DNA from 3 places in the Aquitalea pelogenes genome. Region 3 is predicted to be linked to each of the others. Evidence: predicted binding sites of a transcription regulator. Region 3 holds the regulator's gene; each other region holds the start of a gene.
What was found. Region 3 encodes sigma-54, which starts transcription at its own class of promoters, with help from an activator protein. Its sites were predicted from a motif close to CTGGCACGCTTCATGCTT; they were not measured.

Region 1: ACE3SE_RS19380 (pilin) is a predicted target of sigma-54. The motif match lies at 4,839-4,856, and genes of this name have one in related genera.
Region 2: ACE3SE_RS04745 (ammonium transporter) is a predicted target of sigma-54. The motif match lies at 5,333-5,350, and genes of this name have one in related genera.

The regions. Positions count from the first base shown of each region.
Region 1 covers NZ_JAYSDA010000032.1:24,363-34,023, forward strand. Annotated here, with positions in the region: gene ACE3SE_RS19360 (hypothetical protein) at 1-421, shown strand, start outside; gene proB (glutamate 5-kinase) at 492-1,610, opposite strand; gene ACE3SE_RS19370 (hypothetical protein) at 1,682-3,220, opposite strand; gene ACE3SE_RS19375 (adenosylmethionine--8-amino-7-oxononanoate transaminase) at 3,350-4,699, opposite strand; gene ACE3SE_RS19380 (pilin) at 4,888-5,310, shown strand; gene ACE3SE_RS19385 (pilin) at 5,328-5,768, shown strand; gene ACE3SE_RS19390 (PglL family O-oligosaccharyltransferase) at 5,828-7,648, shown strand; gene ACE3SE_RS19395 (PglL family O-oligosaccharyltransferase) at 7,742-9,529, shown strand; gene rpoH (RNA polymerase sigma factor RpoH) at 9,650-9,661, opposite strand, start outside.
Region 2 covers NZ_JAYSDA010000004.1:53,199-62,859, reverse strand. Annotated here, with positions in the region: gene ACE3SE_RS04755 (putative bifunctional diguanylate cyclase/phosphodiesterase) at 1-714, shown strand, start outside; gene ACE3SE_RS04750 (bifunctional diguanylate cyclase/phosphodiesterase) at 730-3,927, opposite strand; gene ACE3SE_RS04745 (ammonium transporter) at 4,091-5,293, opposite strand; gene ACE3SE_RS04740 (NAD(P)/FAD-dependent oxidoreductase) at 5,541-6,851, opposite strand; gene gcvA (transcriptional regulator GcvA) at 7,046-7,960, shown strand; gene ACE3SE_RS04730 (extracellular solute-binding protein) at 8,034-9,071, shown strand; gene ACE3SE_RS04725 (diguanylate cyclase domain-containing protein) at 9,075-9,661, shown strand, end outside.
Region 3 covers NZ_JAYSDA010000009.1:53,742-63,402, reverse strand. Annotated here, with positions in the region: gene ACE3SE_RS09455 (DMT family transporter) at 1-852, opposite strand, end outside; gene ACE3SE_RS09450 (NAD(P)H-hydrate dehydratase) at 992-2,452, opposite strand; gene ACE3SE_RS09445 (flavin prenyltransferase UbiX) at 2,455-3,075, opposite strand; gene rapZ (RNase adapter RapZ) at 3,141-3,983, opposite strand; gene hprK (HPr(Ser) kinase/phosphatase) at 3,964-4,920, opposite strand; gene ptsN (PTS IIA-like nitrogen regulatory protein PtsN) at 4,913-5,377, opposite strand; gene hpf (ribosome hibernation-promoting factor, HPF/YfiA family) at 5,499-5,825, opposite strand; gene ACE3SE_RS09420 (RNA polymerase factor sigma-54) at 5,897-7,321, opposite strand; gene lptB (LPS export ABC transporter ATP-binding protein) at 7,325-8,056, opposite strand; gene lptA (lipopolysaccharide transport periplasmic protein LptA) at 8,053-8,604, opposite strand; gene lptC (LPS export ABC transporter periplasmic protein LptC) at 8,594-9,154, opposite strand; gene ACE3SE_RS09400 (KdsC family phosphatase) at 9,151-9,661, opposite strand, start outside.

The sequences.
Region 1 (9,661 bases), on a different contig from region 3:
CCGTCTGGATGACCACCTGGATCAGGCCGGCAGTGGCGGCTACGGACGCAATTCCATGTACAGCTATTTGCTGCTGGGGATGAGTACCCGCAACAGCCTGAATGCCGACTGGATGATTGCCCCGCGTCTGACCTACAAATACATGCTGGCGGGTACCCAGGTATCACGTTTAAGTGAAATCAGCAGTTCTTGTGGCGACTTGCACAACAGCCAGAAGAATGGCTATGGCTATGAAGCCAACCTGGCTTTCGACCGCAAGCTTGCAGGCGGAACCGCACTGAGCATCACACCGTTTTACCGTTACTGGAGCATCAAGGACAGTGATACGGCCACTACCGTATGTGGCAATTTCATTGTTTCCGGGATGGAACCACAAAACACCACCAAGGAAGTGGGTGTGAGTGTGGCGTATTCCTTCTGAAGCCCTTGTGCCATAAAAAAGGCGGCTTGCGCCGCCTTTTTTGTGCCTGTCACTACCCTGAAGCCAGGATTTACAGGGTGACCATATTGTCGCGGTGAATCAGTTCCGGCTCCACCATATAGCCCAGTGTGGCTTCAATCTCGCGCGTGGTTTTCTTCATGATCAGCCGGGCTTCGTCCGAGCTGTAGTTCACCAGGCCGCGCGCCACTTCCAGCCCTTGCGGGTCCACGCAGGCCACCGCCTCACCACGCAGGAAGTCGCCTTCGATGGCGGTAACCCCTACCGGCAGCAGGCTGGTACCACGTTCGCGTACTGCCAGTGCCGCACCATTGTCCAGCACGATGCGACCGGTCAGCTTCAGGTGGTCAGCCAGCCATTGCTTGCGTGCTGCCATGCGGTTGGTCGGTGCCAGCAGCTGGGTGCCAATGCCTTCGCCATCGGCCAGACGCGACAGCACATCATGTTCGCGACCACAGGCAATCACCGTGTCGGCACCACTGCGGGCCGAACGCTTGGCGGCGAGGATCTTGGTAATCATGCCGCCGGTACCAATGCTGGAGCCAGCACCACCGGCCATGTCTTCCAGCGCAGCATCACCTGCCTGCGCTTCGTGCACGAATACCGCATCCGGATGCTTGCGCGGGTCGGCAGTGTACAGGCCTTGCTGGTCGGTCAGGATGATCAGCGCATCGGCTTCAATCAGGTTGGTGACCAATGCACCCAGCGTGTCGTTGTCGCCAAAACGGATTTCGTCGGTGACCACCGTGTCATTCTCATTGATGATGGGGACGACATTAAGATTGAGCAGGGTGGTGAGTGTGGTGCGCGCATTCAGGTAACGGGTGCGGTCGGCCAGGTCTTCGTGGGTCAGCAGGATTTGGGCGGTTTTCAGGCCGAAAGAGCGGAACGCGGTTTCATAGGCCTGACACAGGCCCATCTGGCCCACGGCAGCAGCGGCCTGCAGTTCGTGAACCCCCTTGGGGCGTACAGACCAGCCCAGGCGCTGACAGCCTTCGGCAATGGCCCCGCTGGAAACCAGCACCACCTGTTTGCCACGGCGTTTCAGTTCGGCAATCTCGGCGGCCCAGCGCGCCAGCGCCGCCAGGTCCAGTCCCTTGCCATCATTGGTGACCAGGCTGGAACCTACCTTGACCACAATCCGGTTGGCGGCATGAATCACCGAGCGCATACAAAACCCTTCTGCTGCAATAAATGAAGAAGCTGAAGAGTTTACCGCAAACCGGACAGCCTGGGCGTGGCTCAGAAGTGGTCGCTATCGCGAAATTCCATCAGCTGGAAGTGGGGGGATTGCTTGTCCAGCCTGGAGGAGCGTACCAGCATGTCACCCTTGTCATCCCACAGGCGGAATTCGCGCAGCCGGCTGAACGGGCGGCCTTGCATCAACAGCAGGGCCGGACGGCGCAGGCTGGCAATGGCCGGGAGGCGCAGGGCAAATTGCGGGGTGTCGCTGGGATGGGTAATGGTGGGAATCACCATGACGGCTTCGGGTTTGGCCGCGATGATTTCCACCCCGCATTCCACATCTACCCCATCCGGCAGCAAGGATACCCAGCACACCATGCACAACTGGGCGCTGTCAGGTTTGCCCGGATGAGTCAGCAACACAGCTTCGCCAGCGCGCAGGGTCTGGCCGCGTGGCTGGCCGCGCAGCAGAAAGCCGGTGGCACTCTGGTTCACCACCACAAACAGGCTGGGCGGCGGCGGTGCGCGGGTGGTGGGGGGCGGTGCGGCTTCTTCGTTGCCGGCCTGCACCCAGCTCATGCCGTTGCTGCGATACCAGATGGCCGGCACGGTGGAAATCAGTTCGATTACTTCCTGGATCGGCAGGCGCTGGTGTCGGCGGCGGCGCGGTTGCTGCCATTCGGCAGCCAGCGATTGCAGCAGGTGCAGCTCATCGTAAGTCTGGCTGGGGTTGCTGCTGGTGTTCTGTACCTTGGTCAATTGCTCGATGCTGTGATTCAGCACGGTAATGGCCGGTACCAGGTCCAGCAGATAACATCCCGCTTCCAGGGTTTCCGCCTGGATACGCAGAAAGCGCGGCGGTTCGTCACGGCTGGCATCCACCAGATAGCCATGGGCCTGGCCCTGGATTGCCTCAACCGGAACCAGACCGGTTTGATGGGCCAGATCCATGATCAACTGCTTGGCCACCAGTAATTCCGGCATGGACAGCCGGTTGGTGGAGGTCAGCCCCAACAGCAGGATCTGGCGGTAAATGGTGGCCGGTGAATCGTCGTTTTCCAGATGCTTGTCCTGCCAGCCGCGCGCCAGGGCAAAGCTGAACAGCTGGTGGCAGTCGTACCAGAAGTGTGCCGGTGGCGGGCTGTAGCTCTGGCAGCAGATGCTCAGCAACTGGCGTGCCGACATCATGGTGTACAACAGCAGTTCGATGCGCTGCTGCTCCCGTTCCAGCAGGCCACGTTTGGCCAGCCGCTCGCTCAGCGTGCGTTTGAAGGCAATGAAAATGGCTTCGAACAGGGCTGCGCCCAGCATGGCCAGCTGGCGGGTGCGCGGTGCCGAGGTCAGATCGGTCTGGATGATTTCACTTTCCAGCGCCGGGTAGTAGCGGTCCAGCCCTTTCAGGTATTGCAGCAGCAGCTTGTGGCGGTTGGCCACTTCCATCGGGGTACGGCTGAGATTGCGCAAGGCATCCAGCATCTGGCGGCCGCATTCATGCAGGTCGGTGTAGGGCAAGCGTTCTACCCAGCTGGCAACGCTGTCAGGGTTGGTGTCTACCAATCTCGGGTCCATATCCAGAGCGGGCAAGGCAAGCTGCATCGTGCATCCTGTGGCTAGGCGGGTAAGGGAATGAGTTCTGGCGGAATGACAAACCATATGGATGGTTGATCTGCCATTCCTTGTATCGCTCATGCTATTTGAATCAAGCCCGCCTAGGCAAGGTAATCCTCACGGCAACGCGGTGACCGGCCCGGTCAAAATCGTGTTTTCTTGATGCAGGGCATCCAGTACGGTGCTGGTGGCCTGGAACAGCTGCATCATTTCCGCGGGCTGCATGACATAAGGCGGCATGAAGTACACCGTCTTGCCGATCGGTCTGACCAGACAGCCCAGTTTCAGCATGGCCGAGAAAAACGCTTGTGCAAAGTCGGCGCGCGGGCTTTCTACATCAAACGCCCAGATCATGCCGGTATGGCGGAAGTGACGCACATCCGCCCGTTCAGCCAGCGGTGCCAGAATGTCGGTAAAGGTGGCGGCCAGTTCGCGGTTGCGCGCAATGATGTCTTCGTCGGCAAAAATGTCCAGCACCGCCAGGGCGGCGCTGCAAGCCAGGGCATTGCCGGTGTAGCTGTGGGAGTGCAAAAAGCCGCGGGTGACATCATCGTGATAAAACGCCTGATAGATGGTGTCGGTGCTCAGTACACAGGACAGGGGCAGGAAGCCACCGGTAATGCCTTTGGACAGGCAGAGAAAGTCCGGTTTGATACCGGCCTGCTCGCAGGCAAACAGCGTGCCGGTGCGGCCAAAGCCAACGGCAATTTCATCGGCAATCAGGTGTACCTGGTACTGATCGCACAGGCGGCGCAGTTCTGTCAGGTAGACCGGGTGGTACATGGCCATGCCGGCCGCACCCTGTACCAGCGGTTCCACAATGATGGCCGCCATTTCGCCAGCCTTCTTTGTCAGCACATTTTCCAGCGAGCGAATCGCCGTCATCGCGACATCTTCAGCGCTCTGCCCTTGTCGTGCCAGTCTTGCATCCGGCGATGGCACCCGCACGCCAGGTTTGAGCAGCGGCGCATAGGTGGCGGAGAACAGTGGAACATCGGTGACGGCCAGCGCACCGGCGGTTTCACCGTGGTAGCTGTTATCCAGGCTGATGAAACGGCACTTCTCCGGCTGGCCGATGTTCTTCCAGTAATGAAAGCTCATCTTCAGGGCAATTTCGGTGGCGCTGGCACCATCCGAGGCATAGAACACATGGCCAAGCCCGGTCAGCGCCGACAGGCGCTCGGACAGTTCGATCACCGGCCTGTGGGTGAAACCGGCCAGGATCACATGTTCCACCTCATCCAGTTGCTGCCTGATGGCCTGCTTGATACGCGGATGGCCATGACCGAACAGGTTCACCCACCAGGAACTCACGGCATCCAGGTAACGATTGCCGTCGAAATCCTCCAGCCATACCCCTTCGGCTTTGGCAATGGGGATGATGGGCAGGGTTTCGTGGCGTTTCATCTGGGTGCAAGGGTGCCAGACGCTGTCGCGGCTGCGGTTCAGCCAGTCCTGGTTGCTCATGAGGGCTCCTGTATGCGGGAATGGCAGGATGCTAACACAGCCAGTCCCGGCAGCCGGAACTGACAAAAAACGTCACATGCTGACAGCCTATGCAGGGTGAGTGATGGCGTCACGCCCTGAAAACACGGCGCGCAGCCACCTGGCACGCTTTCTGCATTATGTAGCCCGTGCATACCACGGAGAGGGGCATGCGACGCAATAACGGTTTTACCTTGATTGAACTGATGATAGTGGTAGCCATCATCGGCATTCTGGCTGCGATTGCGATACCGGCGTATCAGGACTATACAATCAGAGCAAAAGTTGCTGAGGGTGTGTCTTTCGCCGATTTTGCGAAAACTACAGTTAGTGAGTATTATTTTTCGAATAATACATGGCCAAGTAGTAATGCGAGTGCTGGTATCCCGTCAATAGTTTCCGGTACATATGTAAGCAATTTGCAAGTAACGGCAAGTGGTGGTGCGGGTGTTATAACTGTTTCATTTCCCAGTGCCATTGCATCCGGTATTCAGGTTATTTTGACATCAAGTGTGACCAGTAGTAATTCTATAAGTTGGACATGTTCTGGAAGTGGCCAGAATGTGAAATACTTACCGTCTTCATGTCGCTAGTTCTTAAGGAGATTTCTATGAAAAAGCAAATCCAACAGGGTTTTACTCTGATTGAATTGATGATTGTAGTTGCGATCATCGGTATTCTGGCTGCAATTGCTATTCCGGCCTATCAGGACTACACCGTTCGTGCAAAGGTTTCTGAAGGTTTGTCGATGGCAGATGCAGCTAAAACAGCGATTTCTGAATCAGCTATTACCAACGGTAGTTTTCCTTCTCAAGCCTCTGGTTCTACCTACTTCACTTCTTCTAGTACTAAAAACGTAAGTGGGGTATCTTACAATACCAGCGGTTCAAATGGTGTTATCACTGTCTGGATGAATGACTCTATTGGCGGTACCGTTGGTCCCAACAAAGACCAATTCTCTCTGACTGGTACTCTGGCTAGCGGTGGTGTGACTTGGACTTGCGCTGCAGTTAATATTGATTCCAAGTACTTGCCTGCTAACTGCCGTTAATTAAATTTTAATATTTAAAGGGTGCTAAATATAGCACCCTTTTTTCATTGGGGTGACGAATGTCTTGGAGAAGTGACAGGGTTGTTGTTTTTTTTCTTGGACTGGCTATTTTATTGCCCTTTTTTAACTTTTTAAGATTTGCTCCTCTGGCGGACTGGTATTTCACCGCGTTAGGAATTTTTTCGCTTGGTCTGGCTTTGGTTGTATGTGTGTTGAATGGGTGTGGCTATCGACTTTCTCGAATTAGTATAGTGGTGTTGATCTTTGTTATTGCGCTGATCTTATCCCATTCTGCTGACCTTGTTGTTCCTGCGGCATTGCTGTTTTTGCTATTTTTCTTTTTTGTCAGTTTGGGTGATTTGTCTGTTCAAGAAAAAAGAATTATTTTTCTTGATTTTTTATCTGCAATGATTTTTATTGCAGCCTTGGTGCAAGTTTTGCTGGGGTTTTCTCAGGTGATTGACTTTGCCAAGTATTTAAATGGATTTGTTACGTATGATGTGAATAATAGAACAGGAAATATATTTGGCAATATCGGACAAAGAAACCACTATGCAAATTTTCTTGGATGGGGAGTGGTTGCTGCCTGCTATTTGTATGCGAAGGGAAAGTTGAGGTTTTTGTTTTTTGTTGGATCTGTATTCTCGATTGAAGTTTTGATCGCTTGGTGTGGTTCTCGTCTTCCCTTTGGCTATAATCTTATTATCTGCTTGTTGGGGTGGTATTGGATGCGGCGCTCGAGTGAGGAGCTTTATGTAAAAAAGATGGTTGTTGGTTTGGTTTTGTCTGTAATCTTGTTTTCATTGATTCAAATATTCAGTAATCAAATTGATTTGATTCTTAACTCTATTGGACTGCCAATTCATGCCCAGAGTGGTGCTGACCGGATTCTTGCCGCCGATCTTGGTGCGCGACGACGAGTTGAATGGGCGAAAGCATGGGATATTTTTCTTTCCCATCCTCTCTTTGGCGTCGGTTTAGGAAATTTTGCCCATTACAGTGTTCAAATGGAGGCATTTTCAGGCTATCCAAAATATCCTGAAAGTTGGTTGTTTACAAATTGCCATAATCTGGTTTTTCAGTTGTTGGCTGAAACTGGTATATTTGGTGCGGTGGTTGTTGTGTTCGGTCTTGCGTTTTGTCTGTTTCCCTATTTTTCTAAAGGAAAGCAGAATGTAGAGAATCTTTTTTTGATTTGTATTGCAGGTATTATTCTTGGGCATAGCATGTTGGAGTATCCTTTGTGGTACTGGCCATTTTTGGCTATGTTGTACACGATTTGTGCATTTTCACCAGTTGCCTCCTATAGACTAGATATGAGCAAGATGTTTTGCTCTGTGATCTCTTTGGCTGTTGCTGCATGCTGTTTTATGAATTTCTATTTTGGTAGAACGGTATTTTATGAATTGGTTGGTTATAATATGCCGGTGCCAAGTATTGCGGAAAATATTCGCAGAGTTGTTCGTCTGCAGGAAATTGAAAAAAATCCACTCTGGAGGCCGGAAGCTCAATTGGTATTGTCCAATTATTTATTACCAACCAGTAGTCAGATTGATTACAAAATTAAACTCTTTGAGGAGATGTCATACTCTATGCCATATCCCCAACTTTTATTCAAGTTGGCAATTTTGTATTCGCTGAATAATCAACCACAAAAAGCCAGAAGTGTAATGGTGCTCGCCATTGCTAATTTTCCAGACATGCTTCCTGCATTCCTGTCAGATCTTGACTCCAGGAAAGAGCAATCCTTGCTAATGATCAGAGAGATGACCAGAAAAGCGGTAGTTGCTTATGGCAATCCCCAGGCTGTAACTACCAATAGCAGAATTGCCGCCGTCATGACCGTCGCCGCCCCCGTCACCCGCAAAGCGCTGTTCTGATCGTCCACAGGCACCGTCGGCCCAGGCTGGCGGTGTCTTCCTGTCAGACATGCGGTATCCTCCTTGTTTTGCTTTCGGCTCCCCTATTTCATCATGTCCTTTCCGACGATCTCCCGCCGCATGGCCTTGCTGGCGTTTTGCCTGATTGCCATCCTGCCCTTTGCATCCCGCATTCATTTTGTCCCGCTACCGCAATGGTTTGGCGAGATGAATGTGGTGTGGTTGATGCTGGCTTCCGCCGTATTCCTGCTACCGTCGGCAACTTTGTTTGAACGTGTACCACGCGCCAGCTGGTGGTGTTTGTTGCTCGCACTGCTGTGGGGTGTGCAGCCGCAGCTGGTGCAGGCCCTGTTTCCCGGCATGACCTATGCCACCGCACTGGCCTGGCTGGTGGTGGCCTTGCTGGCGGGGCTGTCCTACAGCCTGCAGCAGACATTCGGGCCGCGTGACTTTGCCATCTGGCTGGCGCGGGCAGTGATTGTGGGTGGTTTGGTGCAGTCGCTGATTGGCCTCGCACAGCTGACCGGCCTTGCCCACACGCTGGGCCTGTTTTATGACAGTGCGCACCCCACTACCAATATTTTTGGCCATATCGGCCAGCGCAATCAGTACGCGCATTATCTGATGTGGTCGGTGGTGAGCGGGGTATACCTGTTTGCGGTGGACCGCATGGCGCGTGGCTGGCTGGCCTTGCTGGTGGTCTGGTTCGGCCTGATGCTGGCTTATGCTGCATCGCGTACCACGCTGTTGTATCTGCTGGCACTGACCATGCTTGGCTTTGTATGGCACTGGCGCATGCGTAGCCAGGAGTCGCGCCGCCTGATGTGGGCGATGTTGCTGGCCTGTGTGGTGATCTTCGCCGCGCAGTTTGCCTTGCCTTTGGTCAATCACCTGATTTCGCTGTTTACCCATGCCAATGTGACCAATGCCTCCGGCGTGGAGCGGCTGGCGGCTAATGGGGATGACATGGGTTCGCGCCGTATTGCCGAAATGACCAAGGCCTGGATGACCTTCAAAACCCACCCGTTGTGGGGGGTGGGTTGGTCGCAATATGCAGCGGAAAGCGTACGTTTGCAGCCGCTGCCGCAGTTTGCCAGTGCTGGCTTCAATAGCGGCCTGTTCACCAATTGCCATAACCTCATTTTGCAATTGCTGGCGGAAATGGGCCTGCCCATCACCCTGGCCGTGGTAGTCGGCTTTGTCTGGGTGGTATGGCCATTCTTCAGCGAGCGTGCCGAAGCCGAAGGCATGCTGGCCCTGGGTTGCATGGCGGTGACGCTGATTCACAGCATGCTGGAATACCCGCTGTGGTATCTGTATTTCCTCGCCATGCTGGTGGTGTTTGCTTCGATGGCACCGGCACGGACTGCGCGTGCCGGCTTGCTGGTGCGCTCAGCCTGGCTGCTGGGTATGGTGTATGTGGGCTATCTGTCGATTGTCACCTGGTCCACTTACAACGAGCTGGTGGGCTTGTATACCCAGACGGATAACCCGGCACGCGATGCCAAGCGCCAGCAGCGTCTGGCGCAGATCATGGATGAGCATCCGCTGTTTGCCTATCACGCCCTTAGCACGCTGGATGATTATCTGACTGCGGATCGCAGCAACCTGACGCAGAAATTGCAGTGGGAAGAACGCCTGACTGCTTTCCGCCCCTATCCGGATGTGATGATGAAAAAGGCGCAGATGCTGGCACTGGCGGGTAAGCAGGATGAGGCGCGCAAAACCGTGGCCACGGCACTGGCATCCTTCCCGACCTATGCCAAGGATTATCTCGATGGTATTGATGAGGATGTGCCCGAATGGCAAGGCCTGCGTGCCGAGGCGCAACGCGTCTTTGACAAGCTGCCAGCCAAGTACCGGGGTGGGGAAGGGGAGTGAGTGTTGCTGCAAACCGCCGCCCGTAAGGTGGCGCTTGTATCACTCAGACGGTAAAACAGTGAAGAAAATGAAAAAGCCCGCGTCGTTTGGCGCGGGCTTTTTGTTATGGCGGGTGACGGCTTAGTCGTCGAT
Region 2 (9,661 bases), on a different contig from region 3:
CAGATTTCCATGACCGATGGCCAGCTGCTGGGGGCCGAGGCCCTGCTGCGCTGGCATCATCCCGAGCTGGGCCATGTGTCGCCGGGCGAGTTCATCCCGGTAGCGGAAGACTGCGGCCTGATTCTGCCCCTGGGCGAATTGGTGTTGCGCCAGGCTGTGCGGCAGGCCCGCCAGTGGCGCGATCAGGGGTTGCAGCTGGGCATGGCGGTCAATCTGTCGGCGGTGCAGTTCCGCCAGCCGGACCTGCCCACACTGGTGGCCCGCATCCTGCAGGAAGAGGGTTTGCCCGCCGATTGCCTGGAGCTGGAACTGACCGAAGGCGTGGCCATGTACGACCCACAGCAGGCGGTGGCGGTGATGAACGCCCTGCATGAAAAGGGCGTACGCATGTCGATAGACGATTTCGGCACGGGGTATTCTTCGCTCAACCTGCTCAAGCAGTTCCGCGTTTACAAGCTGAAAATCGACCAGACCTTTGTGCGGGATATCGTCACCGACCCGGAAGACCGGGCGATTGTGGCGGCCATCATCGACATGGCGGCCAATCTGGGCTTGCTGACCATTGCCGAAGGGGTGGAAACCGCCGAGCAGTACGCCCTGCTGCGCGAACAGGGTTGTCAGGAGATGCAGGGCTATCTGTTCAGCCGGCCCTTGCCGGCTGCCGATTTCTTCGCGCTGGCCAGCCAGACGCCGCGGCCCTTGCTGACGGTGTGAGTCAAGACCACTAACTTACACCATGGCAAGTGGCTTGCAGGGCTGCTCATGCTGCAGCCAGTGATGCAGTGCGCTTGCCGGCAGGGCAGGGCTGAACAGGTAACCCTGCTGTGCCTGGCAACCCTGTTGCAACATGAAGTGGTACTGGCTGTCCTGTTCCACGCCCTCGGCAATCACGGTCAGCCCCAGGCTGTGCCCCAGTGCAATCACGGCCTTGCAGATGGCGGCATCGTTGGGGTTGTCCAGCACGTCGCGCACAAAGCTGCGGTCGATCTTGATCTGATCCAGCGGCAGGGTTTTCAGATAGGACAATGACGAATACCCGGTACCGAAGTCATCCAGCGCAAAGGTCACGCCCAGGGAACGCAGCTGGTTCATCTTGCTGGCTGCGTCATCCAGCTTCATCAGCAGCAGGCTTTCGGTGATTTCCAGCTTCAGCAAGGCCGGGTTGGCGCCGGTGTTGCTCAGCAACTGGCTGACCCGTTCGACAAAATCAGACTGGTGGAACTGGCGGGCACTCACATTGACGGCAATGCTCAGCGCAGACAAATGCGGCTGTCCGGCCCATTGCGCCAGCTGCTGGCAGGCCTGCTGCAACACCCAGTGGTCAATGGCCAGAATCAGGTTGCTCTGTTCGGCCAGCGTGATGAAGCTACCGGGCAGCATCAGGCCGTGCTGCGGATTGTGCCAGCGCAGCAGCGCTTCCACGCTGCGGCAGGGCTGCTGATGGTGGATCTGCGGCTGGAAGTAAAGCTCGAACTGGCCGTGTTCCAGTGCCTGATGCAGTTCGGCTTCCAGCCGGGTGCGGTTGTTGATTTCCGCCTGCATCAAGGGGTCGAAGAAGCGCAGGGTATTGCGGCCGGCAGCCTTGGCCTGGTACATGGCCAGGTCGGCTTCTTTCAGGATGTCCTCGCTACAGGCATGTTCGCGCGCAAACAAGGCAATCCCCAGACTGGAGCTGCTGCGGTAGGCATGGCCATTCAGGCTGTAGGGCTGGTGCAGGGAAAGCAGGATTTTGCGGCCCACGGTTTCCGCTTCGCGCAGCGCCTGTTCGCGCTCCTCGCCCAGGTTCTCCAGCATCACGATGAATTCATCCCCGCCCAGTCTGGCCACGGTGTCACCAATGCGCAGGCCCTCCAGCAGGCGGGCGGCCACCTGTTGCAGCAGGATGTCACCCATATCGTGGCCCATGGTGTCGTTCAGCGACTTGAAGTTGTCCAGGTCCAGGAACAGCAGCGCACCATACTGTTGTTTGCGCCTTGCGTTTTCCAGTGCGTGTTGCAGGCGCTCCAGCAGCAGGCGGCGGTTGGGCAGGTGGGTGAGCGGGTCGTAAAAGGCCAGCGTCTGGATCTTGTCTGCCGCCGCCTTGCGTTCGGTAATGTCCTGGAAGATGGCGACGAAATGGCTGGTGGCACCCTGTCCGTCCACCACGGCGGTGATGGTGAGCCATTCCGGGTAGATGTCCCCGTTTTTGCGTGCATTCCAGATTTCACCCTGCCACACGCCCTCTTCCTGCAGGGCTTGCCACAGTTGCTGGTAAAAAGCCGGAGGATGACGGTGCGAGCTGAGTACTGCCGGGGTTTTGCCCACCACGTCCTCGCTGCTGTAGCCGGTGATTTTGCAGAAGGAGGGGTTGACCCGCAGGATGATGCCCTGGCTGTCGGTCACCATGATGCCTTCCTGGGTCTGGAAGCTGGTGGCGGCAATGCGCAGTTCATCTTCCATGGCCTTGTGCTGGGTGATGTCCATCACAAAACCGTGCCACAGCACCACATCGCCTTCCGCCTCCGGCATTGCATCCACCAGCAGCCATTTGATGCTGCCGTCCGGCATGCAGATGCGGTATTCAATGCGCCATTGTGTCAGCGTGCGGGCCGAATCCTGCAAGGCCGCCATGAAATGCGCGTAGTCGTCGGGGTGTACCATTTCACGAATCGGGTCGGCACACTGGCGCACCGCTTCCGGAGGGATGCCGTAGATGTCGTAAAACGCTTCACTGGCAAACGGGAAGCAACCGTGGCCATCGGCAAACAGCCGGTACTGGAACACCACACCGGGAATCCGCGAGACGATCTTGCGCAGCAGGCGGTTGGCAGCGTGCTCGGCTGCCTGTTCTTCTTCGCGCTGTATCCGGCTTAGCAGGCTGTTGAACGATGTGGCCAGCAAGCCCACTTCATCCTGATGACAGACCGGCAAGGCCTGCTTGGGCAGTTCGCCATCGCCCATCCGGTTGAGCAGCCGGGTGGCTTCGGTCAGCGGCAGTAACTGGCGGCGCAGCCACCACCAGCTGATGCCGCCGGCCAGCAAGGTGAGGCACAAGGCCATGCCGAACAACTGCTGTTGCAAGGTGCGGATGGGGGCAAAGGCTTCTGCCGCAGGGAGGACCGACTGCATCAGCCAGCCGGTGGATTTGATTTTCACGCTGGAGGACAGCTCCAGCACGCCGCGTGAGCTGACCGCAATGCCGGAACCCTCGTAGCCGTTGATATAGCGGTCATACACCGGGTTGATGCCTGGCGGCGGGCCGGACTTGAGCAGGCGCTCCTTGTCGGACGACATGATGTAGCGCCGGTTGGTCGGTGCGGTAATGAAGAAATTGCCGGTGGCACCATAGCGTGCGTCGCTGATGGCATCCAGGAAGTTGGGTCGTGCCAGATTGGTCACACCCATGATCATGCCGATCATCTTGCCGTGGCTGTCCAGCATGGGTTCCAGCATCGAGACCACCGGCTGGCCGGTGAACTGGCCGTAAATCGGTTCGGTGATGTAATGACCGCCATGCTGCAAGGCCTGACGGAAAAAGGTGTTCTGCTGGTAGGTGCGGCCAAGTCGGCCCAGGTTTTCCGGAATGCTGGCCTGTACCTTTCCCTGCAGGTCCATCACCACGATGCCCCAGTTGAACATCATCAGCAAAATGGGGCGACGTTCCAGCTCGGGCTGGATGGCGGCAGTGGTGAGTGGCTTGTCCTTGAACTGAACGGTGAGGGAGTGCAGCGCCTGAATGCGCTCGTTGACCGAGCGGTCCACCTCGTGTGCGGCCAGCGAGACGGCCGAAAGCTGCTGGGCCGAAATGGTATTTTCCATCTGCTGGCGCAGGGTGTGGCTGATCAGCAAGGTAGCCAGCCAGAGCGTCAGCACCAGTGCCAGCAACATGCCGAGGGTAAGGCGGGTACGCAGGGTACGCCTGCCATTCAGGGAAAAAGAAGGACTCATGTTTCTGCGTGCAATCCACGATTCTTGCTGACTGTCAGCATAGCGGAGGCATCGTACGCTGTGTGTCTTCTTATCGGACAAAACCGGCCAAAGTCTGAGGATGATCAAGATTATGACAAGCGGGCCGGACCTGAACTACAGGCCAGGCCCGCCCGGAGAGGACTTACCAGGTGGTTTCGCGGTCTGGCGTGGCGCTGATCTGGTGGATGGTCAGGTCGGCACCGTTGAATTCTTCTTCTTCATCCAGGCGGATGCCTACGGATTTACGCAGCAGCGCATACACCACATAGCCACCGCCAAAACCGACGGCAATGCCTGCCACGGTACCCAGCAGCTGCGACAGCAGGCTGACGCCGCCCAGACCGCCCAGCGCGCTCTGGCCGAAAATTCCGGCGGCAATGCCACCCCAGGCACCACAGATGCCATGCAGCGGCCATACCCCCAGCACGTCGTCAATCTTCCAGCGGTTCTGGGTCTGGGTGAACAGCCAGACAAACATGCCACCGGCCACCAGGCCCACCACCAGCGCACCCAGCGGATGCATGATGTCAGAGCCTGCACACACCGCCACCAGCCCGGCCAGCGGGCCGTTGTGAATGAAGCCCGGGTCGTTCTTGCCGGCCCACATGGCACTGAGCGTGCCGCCCACCATGGCCATCAGCGAGTTGATGGCCACCAGGCCGGAAATACCATCCAGACGTTGCGCGCTCATCACATTGAAGCCGAACCAGCCGACAATCAGGATCCATGCGCCCAGCGCCAGAAACGGAATGGAAGAGGGCGGATGCGCGGAGATGCGGCCTTCCTTGCTGTAGCGGCCACGGCGCGCACCCAGATTCAGCACGGCAGCCAGGCCAATCCAGCCACCTACCGCATGCACCACCACCGAACCGGCAAAGTCATGGAAGGGCTGGCCAAAGCTGTGGCTCAGCCAGTCTTGCACGCCATAGTGGTTGTTCCAGGCAATGCCCTCGAAAAAGGGATACACCAGTCCCACCAGCAAAAAGGTGGCGGCCGACTGCGGGTGGAACTTGGCACGTTCGGCAATGCCGCCGGACACAATGGCCGGAATGGCAGCGGCAAAGGTCAGCAGGAAGAAGAACTTCACCAGCTCATAACCATGGTGATCGGCGATATGGCGGGCATCACCTAGGAAGTTGACCCCGTAGGCCACGGTGTAACCGACAAAGAAGTAGGCAATGGCGGAGACGGCAAAGTCGGTCAGAATCTTCACCAGGGCATTCACCTGGTTTTTCTTGCGCACGGTGCCCAGTTCCAGAAAGGCAAAACCGGCGTGCATGGCCAGAATCATGATGGCCCCGAGGAGCAGGAACAGTACGTCTGATGGCGCGTTGGCAGTTGGCATGGCGAGTCCCGTTGTTATCGGCTGTTGTGGGACTGTGTAAAGCAAGGCGAATGCCAGCTGGCGCCGGTTTGCACCAATTTGGTCATGGCATGCACGAAAATGGCGGAAACCGGCGCTTTATTGGTGAATGACGGTCAGGATTCTTTCGGCGCAAAAACGGTGCATATGCACCAAAGTGGTGTATTTGTGCGTGTTTGTGCAACGCTTTGGTGCGCCGTGCCCGGCGCGTCAGCCTGCGTGCATCGCGCTAATGCAGCTTGACCAATGGCTGCGTGCGTCGTTGCAGCAAGCGGGCCGCAGCAGTGAGCACGGTGGGCAGCCAGCCAAACAGGGTGAGCTGGTGGCGGTGGTACAAGGACAAATACATCAGCCGGGCAAACTGGCCGTGCACAAACAGGCTGCGGCGCGACAGGCTGCTCATCAGGCTGCCTACCGTGCTGTAGCGGCCCAGCGAAATCAGCGAACCCAGGTCGCGATAGCGGAAGTCCTGCAGCGGCTTGCCAGCCAGCTGGCAGCGGATGTTGTGATACAGCAGCTCGGCCTGCTGACTGGCTGCCTGCGCCCGTGGTGGTACCCAGCCGCTGCCATCGGGGCAGGCGGCGCAATCGCCCAGCGCGTAGATCTTGTCATCCAGCGTGGTTTGCAGCGTGGGGCGTACCAGCAACTGATTGAGCCGGTTGCTGGCCAGACCATCCAGCCCGGCCAGCATGGCCGGTGCCTGTACCCCGGCCGCCCATACCACCAGTTCCGACGCAATGTTACGGCCACTGGCGGTGTGGACGGCATTGGCGTCGACGGCGCTGACCCTGTCACCGGTCAGCACCTCCACTTGCAGATTCTCCAGCTGACGGTGTGCCCGGGCGACCACCGAGTCCGGCAGTGCCGGCAGGATGCGTGGCCCGGCTTCGATCAGGGTCAGCCGGATGTCGCGGTCCGGATTGATGTTTTCCCGCCCATGCGCCACCAGTTCGCGCGTGGTGTTGCGCAGTTCGGCCGCCAGTTCCACCCCGGTGGCCCCGGCACCGATGATGGTGACGTGCAATTGCCCGGCGCGCAGCGGCCCGTTTTGCAAACTGGCGCGAATGCAGGCATTGACCAGTTGCTGATGAAAACGGCTGGCCTCTGCCGGGGTGTTCAGGCAGATGGCGTGTTCGGCCACGCCGGGGGTGGCAAAGTCGTTGGTGGTGCTGCCGATTGCCATCACCAGAATGTCGTAGGGCAGGGTACGCGCCGGAATCAGCGGGCGGCCCTGTTCATCTGCAGTGGCGGCCAGTTGTATGGTCTGTTGCTGACGGTTCAGCCCGGTCATGCGACCCAGGCAAAAGCGGAAGCCGTCACGTTTGGCCTGCGCCAGGTAATCCAGTGCCTCGCGGTGCGGGTTCATGCTGCCGGCGGCAATTTCATGCAGTAGCGGTTTCCAGATATGGCTGCGGGAAGCATCCACCAGCGTGATGTCCAGTTGGGCCGAACGCCGTGCCAGCCGCCCCAGACGGCTGGCCAGCACCAGACCACCGGCGCCACCACCGACAATCACGATTCTTTTCTTGTGCAAAGACATGCAGGCTCCTGATGCCTGCTGGCCGTATCCTTCCATTCATGCACCAACTTTCATGCATCAAGTAAGGTGGCGGGTGAATGGTCACGACAAGCAGTGCCGGGTTAAATACAATCACTGCCAGCTACTTTGCCTGTGTCGCTGTGGCGCTCGCAAACGATATAAATTCCACACATTGTGAGTGAATGGAAGAATGTATGCGTAAACGTTTACCCGGTATCGAGGCCTTGCAGGCGCTGGAGAGTGCGGCGCGCCACCAGAGTTTCACCCGTGCGGCAGAAGAGCTGTCGCTCACCCAGAGTGCCGTGTGCAAGCAGATTGCCCAGCTGGAAGACATGCTGGGCGTGGCCCTGTTTCATCGCATCAAGCGCCGGATCAGCCTGACCGAAGCCGGCCGCGCCTATGCGCGAGGGGTACGTGACTGTCTGGAGCGGCTGGAGCGCCATACCCTGGCCTTGATGGCGCATCAGGGGGCGGAGGGAGTGATCGAGCTGGCGGCTGTACCCACCTTTGCCACCCGCTGGCTGATTCCGCGGCTGCCACTGTTCAATCAGGCGCATCCGCATATCACCGTCAACATCACCACCCGTTCCGACCCTTTCATCTTCACCGATACCGGTTTTGACGCCTGCATCCACTTTGGCAATGGGGTGTGGCCCGGTGCCGAGGCCAGCTGGCTGTTTGGCGAAGAAATGATTCCGGTCTGCAGCCCGCAGCTGGTGTGCGGGGCCGCGGTACCGGCTGCGCAAATCGCCCAATACCCCTTGTTGCATTTGTCGGCCCGGCATGAGGCCTGGCAACGTTGGTTTGTAACGGCAGGGGTGGATAATCCGCAGGCTATGGTAGGGGCGCGCTACGAGCTGTTTTCCATGCTGGTGGAAGCAGCCCGTGCCGGCATGGGCGTGGCACTGGTGCCACGCTTTCTGGTGCAGCAGGAAATCAGCAGTGGCAATCTGCTCACCCCTTGTGATATTTCCTTGCCCAGTGACAATGCCTATTACCTGGTCTGCCCGCCGGACCGCCAGCAATCGCCGCCACACCGGGCTTTTGCCGACTGGTTGTTGCAGCAGGCGGCGCGCTATCGGGAAAGCTTGTCAAAGCAGAATGAATGAGTGAAAAAAACAAGTAGAAATGCTTACAAACAGCTACATTCAAACGGTGGCTTGAAAAAGAAGAACAGTAAACGTGACATCAAGAGCAATACGCCTGCTTGCGGGGGTGATTGGCTGCCTGTTGTGCTGCCAGTTGGTCATGGCCAAGGACGTGCTGCGCGTGTTGGCCTGGCCGGGTTACGCCGACCCGGATGTGGTGCATGACTTTGAACGGCGCTATCAGGTCAGCGTCGAAGTGACCTTTGTCGATTCCGACGAGGCACTATGGGCCCGCATGCACGCCGCAGGCGGACCACGTTTTGATGTGGTTGCCGCCAATACCGCCGAAATGCAGCGCTACCATGCTGCCGGGCTGTTATTGCCACTGAACCCGTCCCTGATTCCCAATCTGCAACGCCAGCTGCCACGCTTTCGCGACCGGGCCAGCATTCCCGGCCTGCAGCAGCAGGGGAAGCTGTATGCCGTGCCCTATACCTATTCCACCATGGGCATCATTTACGACAAGCGGCAATTTGCCCGTCCGCCGGACTCCATGAACGTGCTGTGGGACCCGCGCTATCGTCACAAGGTGCTGGACTTCAACAGCGGGCCGCACAATTTTTCCTTTGCCGCGCTGGCCAGCGGCATTGCCCAGCCCTTCCAGCTGGATACTGCACAACAGGCCGCCATGGTGAAGCGGCTGATCGACCTGCGGCGTAATGTACTGACTTATTACAACCTGCCCGAAGAAGCCACCGAACTGTTCATCCGCCACAAGGTGGCGGTGATGTTCGGCAATTACGGCACCCAGCAGCTCAACTCGCTGCGCCAGGCCGGGGCCGATGTCGGCTATGCCATTCCGCGCGAGGGCGTGCTGGCCTGGCTGGACTGCTGGGCGATGACGCGCGCAGCACGCCAGCCGCAATTGGCCCAGCAATGGATCAACTACATGCTGGAGCCCTCGGTCAGCGCGCTTCTGCCCACCAGACAGGGGCTGGCCAATACACTCAGTGCCAGTGCCGACCTGCCGTCCGGTGCGCGCGTGTTGTGGCTGCAGCCGGTGGAAAATGCCAACCGGCGTGAAGCGCTGTGGCAAAAAATCTATTCTGGCGACTTGCCGGGGAGCTTCTGAATCATGCGCTCCGGTCTCTTGCTCAAACTCGCCTTGCTGCTGGCCATTTTCGGCATCCTGTCCTCCGGCATTACCGGCTACTACGCCTATACCGCCAATCGCGCCATGCTGGTGTCGGCAACGCAAAGCGACTTGCTGACCGCCGCGCGCGCGGTGAACCGGCGCATGGTGCAATGGGAGGATGAAGCCGCAGACGATACCTTGCTGCTGTCACGGCTGGTGCAGGTGCAGGTGGTGATCAACCAGCGCAATGGCAGTGAAGCCAGGCGGGCGCGGGATGAACTGGCGCAGGCCTTCGCTGCCATGCTGGCCCTGCATCCGGAATACCTGCAGGTGCGGCTGATCGGCGCGGCGGACAATGGGCTTGAACTGGTACGGGTCGACTCCAGGTCCGGGCTGACAGCGCGGGTGGATGGTGGCGATTTGCAGGAAAAAGGCCACTTTCCCTATGTGTTTGAAACCCTGGCGCTGCCGGCCGGGCAAATTTACCAATCCTCGATCGAAGTCAATCACGAGCGCTCCTCCCACGATGCCGAAGGCCGGCCCGGCCTGATGGTAGCTACCCCCTTGCCACGCAGTGATGGCCAGCC
Region 3 (9,661 bases):
CAGTGTGGATGGCAGGATGGCTTCCCCGATGACAAAGTGGATCAGCACCAGCGATAACAGCGGTGACAGGAAAATCAGGTTGGCGATCTTGGCCGTGCTGGAGGTCAGTTTCATCGCACTGAGCCACAAGACAAAAGTGAAGCCCATTTCCAGCGCACCGACATACGCAGCTCCGGCCAGTCCCTGCCAGGCAACGGGAGTCAGCTGGCCGGTGAGTGCGCAATACAGCAGGGCCAAGGGGAGTGACATCAAGAAATTGAGCGTCAGTCCCAGCACCGGTTCGCGCTTGTCACGGGCATTGAAGATCCAGTAGGCCGCCCACAGCAAAGTGGAAGCCAGAGCGAAGCCCACGCCGCGCAAGCTGGAAAAATGCAGGCTCAGCAACTGACCGTGGGTGCCAATCACCAGCACGCCCAGATAGCAAATGATGGCAGCCAGGGCGTCGTGCAGGCTGAGTTTGTGCTTGAGCAAGGGGACCGAGAGCAGCGTCATGGTGAGCGCCCAGGTGTAATTGATGGCCTGGGCCTCTTGTGCCGGCAGCAGCGCATAGGCCTGAAACAGGATCAGGTAGTAAATCAGCGGGTTAACCGCACCCAGTACTAAGGAATGGCGCCAGTGTTGTCGTAATGCAGGCCACAGGCTGCCAAGCCTGCCCTGGGCTAGCAAAATTCCCAACAGGCAAAGGGTGGAGGCAATGCTTGCATACAAAACCAGTTGTGCCGGAGACAAATGGGCCAGGCTGATCTTGAAGGCGGTTGCCACGGTAGACCATGCCAATACGGCGCTCAGCCCGAACAAATATGCTTTCTTCTGTTGCTGCAAGGAAAATCTCCCATCACGGAATGGCTCCATTCTACCTAGCCGTGTACAGCACAGAGAACGGTACTTTTCTATAAAAAAAGAATAATTTATAAATTTTATAATGACTATGTCATTAATCGACTTTGTGTGTGGAGAGATAGCGCTCCGAATCGCGATCGTGGACGGTGCTTTAACTGCTTAATCGATTAAGGATGGCGCTGCAGCGCAAGGCAGTAGCCGATGCGGTAAGGCCAATGGGGCCGCCAGCTTCCTGTTGATACTGGTCCCCGGCCAGGCCATGAACCCGGACCGCAAGGCAGCTGGCTGCCAGTGCGCTCATACCCTGCGCCAATAAGGCGGCAATCAGGCCGGTCAGGACATCACCCTGTCCGGCGACTGCCAGTGCCGGGCCGCCGCTGGTATTCAGGTAATAGGGCTGTCTGGGCGCGCATATCAGGCTGCCCGCCCCCTTGAGCACCACAACTGCATTGAGTGTAGCGGCCAGTTGTTGTGCGGCCTGTAGCCGGTTTGCCTGAATATCCACAGTGGTACAGTCCAGCAGACGGGCAGCTTCTGCCGGATGCGGCGTGATGATGGTGGCGGCCTTTCGCTGGCGCAGATGTTTTTGCAAACCGGTATCGGCTGCCAGCAGATTGAGGGCATCCGCATCCAGCACCAGCGGCAGCGGGCTGCCCAGCGATTGTTGCAGCCACTGCACAGCTTGCACGCTTTGCCCGAGGCCGGGGCCCACTGCCAGGACATCACAAGCTGGCTGCTTGGCAGGCTGGGCGTCGCCATGCAGCATCAATTCGGGAAAGGCAGTATCGACGACCAGTCGTGGATCCAGGCTCAGCACATGGACCTTGCCCGCGCCTCCGGCCAGTGCGGCGCGTCCGGCCAGCAACACGGCACCGCTCATGCCGGGGCAGCCTCCCACAATGCTGACCGTGCCGTGGCTGCCTTTATGGCTATCCGGTTCTCGTCGCAGCATGCGGGCATCCTGCCGGTTCAAATAACCGGCAGCCACTGGTTGTAGTTCTGCGGGATAGTCCAGCGGTGCACATTCCACTTGTCCTGCATGGTTGGCACCGGCGGCATAAAACAAACCTGGTTTGTGGCACAGGAAGGTCAGCGTGTGGCTGGCCTTGATGCAGGCTGAAGGAGCCTGGCCGGTATAGGCATTCAGGCCACTGGGGCAATCCAGTGCCAGTGTGGGGCAGGACAGCTGGTTCAGCTGCTTGATGAGCTGGCACCAGAAGTCATCCAGCGGCCGGTTCAGACCAATGCCAAACAGACCATCAATCAGCAGGGCAGGCGGAGGGTAATCAGTACTCAACTGCTGTAGCGGCAGGCCGCCAGCCTGGCGCAGGGTCTGGAGTGCCTCACGGGCTTCTGTACTGAGCGGTGGCTGTGGCAGCAGCACATCCACCTGATAACCTTGCTGCATCAGTAGTACTGCTGCCACCAAGGCATCGCCGCCGTTATTGCCCGGACCGGCAGCTACCAGAATGCGCGCACCTTGCGCGACATGCTGCTCCACCCAATCGACCGTGGCTTGCGCGGCCTGCTGCATCAGCTGGATGCCACGCTGTGCGGTGACCACTTCCAGCTGACGCAAGTCCTCCAGGCTCCACAGGGCTGCATTGTGCATGCTTACTCCTTGCCGGGTTCTCCCCAGCGGGGCATCAGGCTATTGGGAACGCGTAGCTGGTCCAGTATTCGCGCGACCACAAAGTCCACCATGTCTTCGATGGTGGACGGGTGCGTATAAAAGCCTGGTGACGGTGGCAGGATCACCACTCCAAGCCGCGCCAGCTTGAGCATGTTTTCCAGGTGAATGACGGAGAATGGTGTTTCCCGTGGTACCAGAATCAGCTTGCGCCCTTCCTTGATGCTGACATCGGCAGCCCGTTCAATCAGGTTGTCGCTCATGCCTTGTGCAATGGCGGCCAGGGTGCCCATGGAGCAGGGACAGACCACCATGGCGTCGGCCGGGTTGGAGCCGGAGGCGACCGGAGCAAACCATTCTTCACGGCCAAATACCGCCAGCTGTCCTTCTGCGGCAGCTGTGCGTTGTTGCAACCATTGGGCAAATTCGGCAGGGCGGGAGGGGAGTTGCAGGTCCATCTCCTGCTTGGCTACGATTTGTGCTGCCTGGGAATAAAGTACCCATACGCGGACGCCTGCACCAATCAGGGTGTCGATCAGCCGCAGGCCATAGGGCAGGCCGGAGGCTCCGGTAAGGGCAACGGTAACGGTTTGGGGTGTTTGCATCTTGTTTCCAGTGGCGGTCCTGCCTGCCGGCGCAGCGGGATGCTGCGAGCCGGGCAGGTGACCGGTCAGGATTCGCGAAACAACTGGCGATGTCGCAACAGGACCTGTTCGGCCGGAAAGGCCTTGGCCAGTTGTTCGGCAATAAAGACAGAGCGATGCTGACCACCGGTACAGCCGATGGCCACGGTGAGATAGCTGCGGTTTTCCCGGCTGAATTCCGGCAACCATTTCAGAATCATGCAGCGGATATCTTCGGCCATCTGGGCGACCAGCGGTTGCCCTGCAAAGAAGTCGATGATGGGTTGGTCGCGACCGGTAAACGGGCGCAAAGCCAGGTCGTAATAGGGATTGGGCAGGCAGCGGACGTCAAACACGAAGTCGGCGTTCAGCGGTACGCCATGCTTGAAGCCGAAGGATTCGAAAATGATGGTGAGCCGGCTGCTGTCTGCTTCCACCAGTTGCTTGATGGCCGTTTTCAAGGCATTGGCAGACAACTCGCTGGTGTCTATGCGAATACCCATTTCCTGCACGCTGGCCAGCAGTTCCTGCTCCAGCTGGATACATTCCTCCACCGTGGAGCCGCTACCCGACAGCGGGTGCCGGCGGCGGGTTTCGGAAAAGCGCTTGACCAGGGTTTCCGGCTTGGCCTCGAGAAACAGCAAGCGTACATCCACGCCTTGCTGACGCAGCTTGTCCACCTCGGCAGGCAGTGCGCCCAGCGAAGGGCTGGAGCGGGTGTCCACGCTGATGGCAATCTGCTGGTAGCCATAATCGGCATAAAGCGACATGGCTTCATGCAGCATGGTGGCTGGCAGGTTGTCCACACAGTAAAAGCCGGAGTCCTCCAGTGCGCGCAGGGCGATGGATTTACCGGAACCGGACAGGCCGCTAATCAATATCAGGCGCATTTTCCTGATCTCTGAGGAAGTTGGTATGGCGTTCGATGAACTCTCGGGTACTGTCGATGCCGCGCAGTTGCAGGATGTAGTTGCGCACAGCCGCTTCAACCAGCACCGCAAGGTTGCGACCCGCCGCCACCGGCAGCACTACCTTGCGCACCGTCACGCCAATGATGTCCTGGGTTTCCGACTGGATATTCAGCCGGTCCAAGGCTTGCATCGCCTGGTCGTTGGCCTTGACCAGGTGAATAATCAGTTTTAGCACCTTTTTGGGCCGCACGGCGGTTTCGCCAAAAATGGTACGGATATTCAGGATGCCCAGGCCGCGCACTTCCAGAAAATCGCGCAGCAGCGGCGGGCAACGGCCTTCCAGGGTTTCCGGGCCGATGCGGTACAGTTCCACCGCATCATCGGCCACCATGCCGTGACCACGGGAAATCAGCTCCAGTGCCAGTTCGCTCTTGCCCATGGCCGAATCGCCCATGATCAGCACGCCGATTTCCAGTACATCCAGAAACACGCCATGCAACACGGTGGAAACCGCCAGTGCGCGCGCCAGATAGATGCGCAGCACATCCATCAGGTAGGGGCTTTCCAGCGGCGTGCTCATCAGCGGCACATTGTGGGTGTGGCAGTAGTCGCGCAGCAGTTTGGGCACTGGCTGGCCATTGGCCACCATCACCACCGACATGGTTTTGTGGAACAGTTGGTCCAGCGCGGTCTTGGCGGCGGATTGTTCCAGCCGGTTGAGGTAGTCCACCTCGGCCAGACCCAGCACTTGCACCCGGTTGGGGTGAATGAAATTCAGGTGGCCGACCAGGGCCAGGGTGGGGCGTTGTTCGTCGTTGCCGATGGGGCTGTCCGCGCCGCCGGTTCCTGCAACCCAGGTCAGGTTGAGCTTTTGCTGGTTGTCCTGATACAACCGGCGCACGGTAATGCTAGGCATGGTTGGTATTCCATCCGGTGAGCAGCTGGTACAGATCGGCACGCGAGCTTGCGCTGAGCAGTTGTTCACGCAGCTGTTTGCTGGAGAACAGCTGTGCCAGTTCCGAGAGTACCTGCAAGTGCAGGTCGGTTGCCTGTTCCGGCACCAGCAGGACAAACAGGCTTTGTACCGGCTTGCCATCCGGCGCATCGAAAGGAATCGGGTTCTTCAGGCGAATGAACACGCCCGCCGCTTCCTTGAGCCCTCTGGCACGGCCATGCGGAATGGCCACCCCTTGGCCAAGGCCGGTAGAGCCCAGTTTTTCCCGGGCAAACAAGCAGTCGAAAATTTCACTGCGGGCGATGCCGTGGGTGTTTTCGATAAGGAGGCCCACCTGCTCGAAGACGCGCTTCTTGCTGGCGACATCCAGGTCCGGGAGGATGTGATCCTGTGTCAGGATTTTGCCAATCAGGCTCATAGGAATGGTTGCACGCGGCTACAGAAACTGGCCAATTCTACGTTGCCTTCATCAAAATGAAAAAGGCTCCGAGCAAATAAAAACGGGAACCCGCCGGGTTCCCGCATCGAATACTTAATGTTTACAAGCTGGCTTCCTGTTGAACCTGTGGGCTTGTTGCACGGTGTTCGCTTTGTTTTTCCTTGTGCTTGAGTACTTGGCGATCGAGCTTGTCCATCAGCGCGTCGATGGCAGCGTACATGTCGGAGTCGGTGGCCTCTACATGGATATCCTTGCCGGAGAGGTGAACATTCACTTCCGCCTTGTGCACCAGCTTGTCTACCGACAGGGTGACAGCAACGTCAATCACGTGATCGACATGGCGGGTGATGCGTTCCAGCTTGGTTTCCACGAATTCGCGGATGGCCGGGGTTACTTCGAGGTGGAGACCGGTTACTTTGAGGTTCATACCCTAACTCCTTCTTGTGTTGACTGCCCGGTCGGGTCGGCCGGGCGAGCGGATATACTTCAAGGCGTGAATCACAATGCCTTGCGCAGATTGACCGGCGGTATCTGCATAGCTTCACGATACTTCGCAACGGTGCGTCTTGCAACCTGAATCCCTTGCTTGCCCAGTTCGTCGGCAATGGCGCTGTCCGAAAGTGGCTTGGCCGGGTTTTCACCGTCTATCATGCGGCGGATATGCGCCTTGATGGCCGTTGCCGAGCATTCGCCGCCGCTGTCGGTTTCCAGTGCACTGCCAAAGAAATACTTCAGCTCGAACAGACCACGAGGGCAAAGCAGGTATTTCTGCGTGGTGACGCGTGATACGGTCGATTCATGCAGGCCAAGTTCGTCTGCGATGTCCCGCAGGATAAGCGGCCGCATGGCGACTTCACCGTGTTCAAAGAACGCTTGCTGTCTTTCGACTATAGCTTCTGACACTTTCAGAATGGTGTCAAATCGTTGCTGGATGTTCTTGACCAGCCATTTTGCTTCTTGCAGTCGGCCAGTCAGTTCGCCTGCGCCAGCGCGGTTTTCCGACAGCATCTGGGCATACAGCTGGTTGACGCGCAAGCGCGGTACCGCGCCGTTATTGAGTTCGGCTACCCAGTGACCACGCCGTTTGCGCACGGTCACATCCGGGATGACATAGTGCACGTCTTCGCCGCCGAAACCGGACGCCGGGTGAGGGGTCAGCCGGGCGATCAGTTGCTGTGCCTGGCGGATGGCTTCGTCATCCACGCCCAGAATGCGCTTCAGCCGGGTGTAGTCGCGGTTGCCCAGCAGCGTCAGGTGCTCGGCCACAATCTGGCGTGCCAGTGCATGGCCGGGCTCGTTGGCGGGCAAACGGGCCAGTTGCAGGCCAAGCGACTCGGCCAGGTTACGCGCGGCAATGCCGGGAGGGTCGAATTGCTGTAACAGGCGCAGCCCGACCATCAGTTCATCGGTTTCCAGTTCCAGTTCCAGCGGCAGGTTGCTGGCCAGTTCTTCCAGATCGGTAGTCAGGAAACCGTTGTCGTCCAGTTCTTCGATCAGCAGCTGGACAATGGCCTGGTCGCGGGTGGGCAGGGTCAGTTCACCCAGCTGCGCCAGCAGGTGTTCGCGCAGGCTGACCGGGCAGGGTACGTTGAGCATGGGGTCAAATTCATCGTCCCCGTCGTTGCGGCGGCTGCCACTGCCCCAGTCGGTGAGTTCGCCATTGCTGGCGTCCTGGCTGTTGTCACCATCGCTGCTGTCCGACGCCGTGCTGGTGGATTCTTCCTGGGCAGCCGGCGTTTCTGCCGGGCTGCTGTCATGCGAGGGCGGCTCATCGCCGCGTTCCAGCATGGGGTTGTCCAGCAAGAAGCGTTCGACTTCTGCCTGCAGGTCGAGCGTGGACAGCTGCAACAGCTTGATGGACTGTTGCAGTTGCGGCGTGAGGGTGAGTTGCTGGGAGACCCGCAGCTGTAGTGACTGTTTCATGGCTTACAGGTGGAAGTGCTCGCCCAGGTAAACCTGGCGCACTTTCTCGTTGTTGACCAGTTCTTCCGGCTCGCCGGAAGCCAGTACCGAACCATCACTGATGATGTAGGCGCGATCGCAGATGCGCAGGGTTTCACGCACATTGTGGTCGGTAATCAATACGCCAATGCCACGCTGTTGCAGGAAGGTGATGATTTTCTGGATGTCGATGACGGCAATCGGGTCTACACCGGCAAACGGTTCGTCCAGCAGGATGAAGCGCGGGCGGGTGGCCAGTACGCGGGCAATTTCCACCCGGCGGCGCTCGCCACCGGACAGTGCCAGCGCATTGCTTTCGCGCAGGTGGGCGATATTGAGGTCGTCGAGCAACAGGCTGAGTTCCTGCTCCAGTTTGTCGCCCTTGTAACCGGCAATTTCCAGCACCGCCGTGATGTTTTCTTCCACTGTCATCTTGCGGAAAATGGAAGCTTCCTGCGGCAAATAGCCTAGCCCCAGGCGGGCGCGCTGATGAATGGGCAGGTGGGTGATACTGTTGCCATCCAGCGTGATTTCGCCTTCATCGGCACCGATCAGTCCGACGATCATGTAAAAGCTGGTGGTCTTGCCGGCACCGTTGGGACCAAGCAGGCCGACCACTTCCCCGCTCTGGATCTGCAGGGCGACGTCCTTTACCACCGTACGTTTTTTGAAGCGCTTTTTCAGGCGCTCCACTTTCAGGATGCTGGGGCCGCTCATGGAGTGCTTCCGTCAGTTTTCTTGGCAGGGCTGTTGTCTCTGGGCCTGGGCTGGATGATGGCAGTCACGCGGCCGCCGTTGCTGCTGGCACCGCTGCTGACTTCATACATTTCGGTTTCGGTGTTGTAGGTAATGACATTGCCGATGACCAGGTCACTGCCGCGCTTGACGCGGGCATTGCCGGTGAGCACGGCAACGTGGGTGACGGTGTTGTAGTCCAGCTGGTTGGCCTGGCCTTCGATCCATTCGTTCTTGCCGTCCATTTTCTGGCGGAAGTTGACCTGGCGTCCGGTGGCCTGCATGGTCTGGTTACCCTGTTTGTCCTGGGTGACCGTGGCGCGGTCGGCATTGAGCTTGAGTGTGCCCTGGATGATGACGACATTGCCTTGCCATACCGTGACGCCCTTGAGCTGGTCGAGGTTGCCCCGGTCGGCACTGATTTCGATGGGCTTGTCCCGGTCGGCCTTTTCGGCATGGGCGGTCTGGATGGCGCACAGGCCGAGGGCCAGCCAGGCCAGCCGGATGAAGCGGCGGCAGTTATTTTTCATAAGTGGCCTTTGCGTTGGACAGCAGCTGTAACTGACCAGCCTGCTGCTCGTAAATGAAGCCCACGGCACTGCCGCTGGACTTGCCATAGTAGAAGTGCGTGAGGGTGTCGGCGCGGGCAATGTGCTTGACGGTGTCAATGCGCATATTGCTGCTGACTACGCGGGTTTCCTGTTGTGTGGCGGTGGCCGGCTGGATCAGCGTGACTTTCTTGTCGAACAGTACCTGTTTGGTCTTGCTGTTGTAACGGCCGCTTTCACCAATGGCATGGTAGGCCAGTACGCCATTCTTGTAGCTTTGCAGGTCCGGCGATTCGAAATACGACTCGGTGCGGTCCGGGTATTGCCACATGCGGCTGGCAATCATCTTGTCCTGCAGCATGCCCTTGGGGTCGAAGCGGGTGGCCATCACGCCTTGCGCCACGACTTCTGGCTTGTTCGGGTCCAGCTCGTGCTTGCTGGGCTGCCAGCGTGACACGGCATCCAGCCAGACGGTCAGCAAGCCGGTGATCAGCACCAGCAGGATGGGAAACAGGCGGTGCGAACGGATCATGCCAGATACCGTGCCACGATGGCGTCAAAATTGCCTTGCGCCTGCATGATCAGCTCGGCCAGTTCACGCACTGCACCCTGACCGCCGGGGAAGCCGGTGACATAGTGGGCATGCTGGCGCACCAGGGTGGGGGCGGCCGGCACGGCCACCGCCAGGCCGACGCGGCGCAGAACCGGCAGGTCGATCAGGTCGTCGCCGATGAAGGCGCATTGTTCCAGCGTGACATCCGCCTGTTGCAGCAACTGGTTCAGGGCTTCCTGCTTGTTGTGGATGCCACCGAAGTAAAAGTCGATGCCCAGTGCCTGCGCGCGGTGCTCCACGCAGCGGTCGGCCCGCCCGGAGATGATGGCCAGCCGTACGCCGGTGGATTGCAACAGCTTGAGGCCCAGGCCGTCCTGCACATAGAAGGACTTGCTCTCTTCACCCTGGGCATTGTAGTAAATGCGGCCATCGGTCATGACGCCGTCAACGTCCATGATCAGGAGCTTGATCTTGCGGGCTTGTTCG